2 regions of the Bradyrhizobium sp. 604_D8_N2_3 genome follow, and region 1 is predicted to be linked to the other one. Evidence: riboswitches for the same ligand, from Rfam matches in the RefSeq annotation. Region 1 holds a riboswitch; the other holds the start of a gene.

The links. Region 1 has a riboswitch for glycine ahead of gcvT (glycine cleavage system aminomethyltransferase GcvT). Riboswitches for the same ligand answer to the same signal wherever they lie in the genome.
Region 2: another riboswitch for glycine. It lies ahead of AB7245_RS28360 (D-amino acid dehydrogenase); the one in region 1 lies ahead of gcvT (glycine cleavage system aminomethyltransferase GcvT).

The regions. Positions count from the first base shown of each region.
Region 1 covers NZ_JBPWPM010000001.1:6,062,267-6,065,447, reverse strand. The annotation lists gene gcvH (glycine cleavage system protein GcvH) at 8-376, opposite strand; gene gcvT (glycine cleavage system aminomethyltransferase GcvT) at 388-1,536, opposite strand; glycine riboswitch at 1,680-1,768, opposite strand; gene alaS (alanine--tRNA ligase) at 2,002-3,181, shown strand, end outside.
Region 2 covers NZ_JBPWPM010000001.1:5,903,468-5,906,648, forward strand. The annotation lists gene AB7245_RS28355 (M20/M25/M40 family metallo-hydrolase) at 1-859, shown strand, start outside; glycine riboswitch at 954-1,057, shown strand; glycine riboswitch at 1,061-1,175, shown strand; gene AB7245_RS28360 (D-amino acid dehydrogenase) at 1,243-2,544, shown strand; gene AB7245_RS28365 (ABC transporter permease) at 2,726-3,181, shown strand, end outside.

The DNA of each region.
Region 1 (3,181 bases):
CTTCATTTCACGCCGTGTGGGCCTTGTAGGCGGCTTCATCCATGAGGCCGCCGAGCTCGCTCTTGTCGGCAATCTTGATCTTGAAGAACCACGCCTTGCCTTGCGCGTCGGAGTTCACCAACGCCGGTTCGGCGGCGAGCGCGTCGTTGGTCTCGAGCACTTCGCCGGTGACAGGCGCGTAGACGTCGGAGGCGGCCTTCACCGATTCCACGACGGCGGCGGCTTCCGCCTTCTTCAGGCTGCGGCCGACCTTCGGCAACTCGACGAATACGACGTCGCCGAGCTGCGACTGCGCGTAGTCGGTGATGCCGACGGTGGCGACGTCGCCGTCGATGGCCAGCCATTCATGGTCGGAGGAGTACAGCGTCGTGGTCATTTTCTCAGTCCTCAGCGTTTGTAGGTGTTTTTTACGAAGGGCATGGCGGCGACCGTGAGCGGCAGCCGCTGGCCGCGCACTTCGGCGAAGAGTTTTGTATCGAGCGCGCTCGATGCCATGGGCACATAGCCCATCGCGACGGGCGCGTTCAGGCTCGGGCCGAAACCGCCCGAGGTGACCTTTCCGATCGGCTCGCCGCCCGCTTCATCCGCAAACAGCGGCGCGCCCTCGCGCACCGGCGCGCGGCCTTCCGTGCGCAGGCCGACCCGGCGGCGGCTCGCGCCGTTGTCGAAATGAGCGAGGATCACATCAGTGCCGGGGAAGCCACCGGCGCGGGCGCCGCCGCTGCGGCGGCTCTTCTGCACCGACCATTCCAGCGCGGCCTCGACCGGCGTGGTGGCGGTGTCGATGTCGTGGCCGTAGAGGCAGAGCCCGGCTTCCAGCCGCAGGCTGTCGCGGGCCCCTAAGCCGATCGGCATCACGTCGGGATTGTCCAGCAGCGTCCTGGCGAGGCGCTCGGCATCGGCCGCGGGGACCGAAATCTCGAACCCGTCCTCGCCGGTGTAGCCGGAGCGCGAGACGAAGCAGTCGAGACCGGCAACCTTGTGCGGGCCGGCGTCCATGAACTTCATGGAGGGCGCCTCTGCACACAATTTCGCCAATGCGGCTTCCGCCTTCGGGCCCTGCAGCGCGATCAGCGCGCGGTCTTGAAGCGAATCGATGATGCAGTCATCCGAGAGATGCGCGCGCAGATGCGCCTCGTCCCCTTCCTTGCAGGCGGCGTTGACGACCAGGAACAGGTGATCGCCGAAATTGGCGACCATCAGATCGTCGAGAATCCCGCCGTCCGGATTGGTGAACTGGGCATAGCGCTGCCGTCCCGGGGCAACCGCCACGATATCCTGCGGCACCAGCCGTTCCAGCGCGCGGGCGGCGTCCTCGACCTTGCCCGACTTCGGCCGAAGCGCGAGCTGGCCCATGTGGGAGACGTCGAACAGGCCGGCGGAGGAACGGGTATGGAGGTGCTCCTTCAGGACGCCCGCGGGGTACTGCACGGGCATGTCATAGCCCGCGAACGGCACCATCTTGCCGCAGAGGGAGACATGAAGCCCGTGAAGGGGCGTACGTTTCAGGGAATCTTGGTCGTCGCGCGCAAGCATCACGGGGCCCTCGGCGGTTCCCCGGGGACGATTCCCCGGTAGCAACCAGTCGAAGCCCCATCTGTCGCTGTGCCTGAGAGTATTATCCCGTCGGCGGACGTCGTCCGGGCTATGCCCGTCGGCGCCTCTTTCCAGATGTCGTCAAAGCCACGCGGTCCTTTTGCCTGAGAGTTTCCGGGGCGGTTGCTCCTTCGGCGCCGGCACCAAAGCCGGTCTCTCCCGACGTGGCCGTACGATACAGATGGGTACAGACCACAGGCCGGCCAAGCCTGTCAACGCGCACCTGGCGGCTTTCAACGGGATTGCAAACGGGGTTGCGCGCCTGCGGCAACTCACTGATCTCCTTGCACAGTTTCTGGACAGCGCAGCTGGCCTTGTCTAAAAGCGCTTTGACGCGCAGATATCAGCCCAAATGCCCGGTTTGGATGGCGTATCGCGGGTCCAAGCACACCCGATTGGATGAACATGAGCGGCGTCAACGAGATCAGGTCGACCTTTCTGAACTTCTTTGCCGAGAACGGCCACGAGATCGTGTCGTCCTCGCCATTGGTGCCGCGCAACGACCCGACGTTGATGTTCACCAATGCCGGCATGGTGCAGTTCAAGAACGTCTTCACCGGCGTCGAGAAGCGGCCCTATCAGCGTGCCACCACCTCGCAGAAATGCGTGCGCGCCGGCGGCAAGCACAACGACCTCGACAATGTCGGCTACACCGCGCGCCATCTCACCTTCTTCGAGATGCTCGGCAATTTCTCGTTCGGCGACTATTTCAAGGAGCGCGCGATCGAGCTGGCCTGGACCCTGATCACGCGGGAGTTCGGGCTCAAGAAAGACAAGCTGCTCGTCACCGTCTACCACACCGACGACGAGGCGGCTGGGCTGTGGAAGAAGATCGCGGGCTTCTCCGACGACCGCATCATCCGCATCCCGACCTCGGACAATTTCTGGGCGATGGGCGACACCGGCCCGTGCGGCCCGTGCTCGGAGATATTCATCGACCGCGGCGATCACATCTGGGGCGGACCTCCGGGCTCGCCGGAAGAGGACGGCGACCGCTTCCTCGAATTCTGGAACCTGGTGTTCATGCAGTACGAGCAGGTGACGAAGGAGGAGCGCGTGGATCTGCCGCGTCCCTCGATCGACACCGGCATGGGCCTCGAGCGCATGGCCAGCATCATGCAGGGCGTCGACAGCGTGTTCGAGACCGATCTGTTCCGCCATCTGATCGATGCGACGTCGTCAGCGCTCGGCGCCGGGCCGAACGAGCAGACCGTGGCCTCGTTCCGCGTCATCGCCGACCATCTGCGTTCCTCCGCCTTCCTGGTCGCAGACGGTGTGCTGCCCTCGAACGAGGGCCGCGGCTATGTGCTGCGCCGGATCATGCGCCGCGCGATGCGCCATGCGCAGCTGCTGGGTGCGAAAGAGCCGCTGATGCATCGCCTGGTCTGGGCGCTGGTGCGTGAGATGGGCCAGGCCTATCCCGATCTGATGCGCGCGGAGAATTTGATCGAAGAGACGCTGCGGCTGGAAGAGACCCGCTTCCGCAAGACGCTGGTGCGCGGCCTTGCCATCCTCGACGAGAAGAGCGCGTCCCTGAAGAAAGGCGACATGTTCGACGGCGACGTCGCCTTCACGCTGTACGACA
Region 2 (3,181 bases), 160 kb from region 1:
CACCATCGAGAAGCTGAAATGGCGGCGCGATGGCAACAAGTGCTACGGCCCCGGCATCTACGACATGAAGGGCGGCAACTATCTCTCGCTGGAAGCGATCCGGCAGCTGGCACGCGCTTCCTTCACCACGCCGCTGCCGATCACCGTGCTGTTCACGCCCGACGAGGAAGTCGGCACGCCCTCGACGCGAGACATCATCGAGGCGGAAGCCGCGCGCAACAAATATGTGCTGGTGCCCGAACCGGGCCGCGCCGACAACGGTGTCACCACCGGACGTTACGCCATCGCGCGGTTCAATCTGGAAGCGACGGGCCGGCCGAGCCATGCCGGCGCGACATTGTCGGCCGGACGCTCGGCGATCCGCGAGATGGCGCGGCAGATCCTCGCCATCGACGCGATGACGACGGAGGACTGCACTTTCTCGGTCGGCGTCGTGCATGGCGGACAATGGGTCAATTGCGTTGCCACGACCGCCACCGGCGAGGCGCTGTCCATGGCCAAGCGCCAGGCCGATCTCGACCGCGGCGTCGAGCGGATGCTGGCGCTGTCGGGCACGTCCAATGATGTCACGTTCAAGGTGACGCGCGGCGTCACGCGCCCCGTATGGGAGCCCGATGCCGGCACCATGGCGCTGTATGAAAAGGCGCGCGGCATCGCCAAATCGCTCGGCACTGAGCTGCCGCATGCGAGCTCCGGCGGCGGCTCCGACGGCAACTTTACCGGCGCGATGGGCATCCCGACGCTCGACGGCCTCGGCGTGCGCGGCGGCAACGGCCACACGCTGGAGGAGTTCATCGAGGTCGAGAGCCTGGTTGAACGCGGGCGCCTGATGGCGGGCTTGCTGGCGACGCTCGACTGACAGCGCAGCCTTCGCACTGCACAATGCGTTGGCAGTCGCGGTTTAAATTTAGCCTTGTCCAAAAATGAGGCGCATCGTACTGCTCGATTGTCCACGCGACGATGCGGGAGAGATCGCAACGAGAGTTCAGGCTTTCGTTGCGGCGCCGACGGAGCAACCGCCCCGGAAACTCTCAGGCAAAAGGACCGTATCGTCAGGACGATCTGGAGAGAGGCGGCACGGCCAATGTGGTCGTGACGTCCACCGAAGGGGATAGTCCGGAGCTGACCTCGCCGAGGTCCGCGCCGGATCAAGCTCTCAGGTAACCGTGACAGATGGGGCGCCGCCAACGGCCTTTGGCCGGCGGTTAGCCGACTCTAACTCACGGGAGCCCCGAACCTGCCATGACCCATATCGCCATCATCGGCGCCGGCATCACCGGCGTAACGACCGCCTATGCCCTGCTCGAACGCGGATACAAGGTGACGGTGCTCGACAAGCACCGCTACGCCGCGATGGAGACGTCCTTCGCCAACGGCGGACAGCTCTCCGCCAGCAATGCCGAAGTGTGGAACAGCACCGCCACGATCCTGAAAGGCCTGCGCTGGATGTTCCGGCGCGATGCGCCGCTGCTGATGAACCCGCGGCCGAACTGGCACAAATATTCGTGGATGAGCGAGTTCGTCGCCAATATCGGCAACTACCGCGCCAACACGGTTCAGACCACGCGGCTCGCGATCGAAGCCCGCAAGCATCTGTTCGAGATCGCGGAGCGCGAAGGCATCGACTTCGATCTCGAACGCCGCGGCATCCTGCACATCTATCACGACAAGAGGGGTTTTGAATCCGGCCTGCAGGTCAATGCGCTGCTGAAGGAAGGCGGGCTCGATCGCCGCCCGGTGACGCCGGAGGAGATCCGCGCCATCGAGCCGACGCTGCGCAAGGACTATTTTGGCGGCTTCTACACGCCGTCGGATGCGACCGGCGATATCCACAAGTTCACGCGCGGACTTGCGGAAGCCTGCAAGCGGCGCGGCGCGACCTTTATCCACGAAGCCAACATCGATTCCATTGCCCAGGCAGGTGGCGGCTTTGTCATCGGCTGGGCTGATCTTTCGGCCAGTGATGCTGTCGCATCCGCGCGCGGCATGCTGAAGGCGGATGGCGTCGTGGTCTGCGCCGGTGTGGCCAGCCGCCACTTCGCCGCCCTCCTCGACGAGCGCGTCAACGTCTATCCGGTGAAGGGCTATTCGATCACCGTTCAGCTCGACACTGCCGCAAGCCGCAATGCGACGCCGACCGTGAGCCTGCTCGACGAAGCCGCCAAGATCGTCACCAGCCGGCTCGGCGCCGATCGTTTCCGCGTCGCAGGCACCGCCGAATTCAACGACTTCAACCGCGACATCCGCGCCGACCGCGTGCAGCCGCTGGTCGACTGGGTGCGCAGCAACTTCCCCGGCGTCGAAACGTCCAAGGTCGTGCCTTGGGCCGGGCTGCGGCCGATGATGCCGAACATGATGCCCGTGGTGCGCGCAGGACGGATGCCGGGCGTGTTCTTCAACACCGGTCACGGCCATCTCGGCTGGACCTTGTCGGCGGCGACCGCGCAGATGATTGCCGGGACCATCGACGGCTGGCGCGGGCTCAACGCACCGCCGACCGCACCCTCACTCAGGGTTGAGCGCGAGTTCCGCCATGCATCCTGAGTGGCCGATATCGGAGGCTCGGCGGCCTCTTGCGACCGCCCTGCCCTTGGCACACAATTTGCCCCGAAAGGTCGGCTTCTCCGGCCGGCTTTCCAGCCCGAGTGACAGGCGTGCATGATAGACAGAACCGATTCCACAGGGGCCTCTCGGCCCCACAAGTTCCGCAGCCGGAGATAGGTGCATGCTAGGTTATCTCATTCGCCGCGTTCTGGCCGCGGTGCCCGTGATGGGCGTCGTCGCGCTGTTCGTCTTCCTGCTGCTGCGGCTGACGCCGGGCGATCCCGCCGCCATTCTCGCCGGCGATAACGCCACGCCGGAACGGCTGGAACGCATCCGCGACTCGCTCGGCCTCAACGAACCGCTGATCGTGCAATTCATCACCTGGGTGAACAAGCTGCTGCACGGCGATCTCGGAACGTCGCTGATCTCCAACCTGCCAGTCATGAAGATGATCAGCCAGCGCGTCGAGCCGTCGATTTCGATCGCGCTCTCGACGATCATTCTCGCCGTGATCGTCGCCGTGCCGCTCGGCGTCATCGCGGCGTGGAAGCACGGCACCTGGATCGACCGTTTCGTGATGGGCCTCTCCGTGCTCGGCTTCTCCGTGCCGGTGTTCGTGGTCGGCTATCTCCTGATC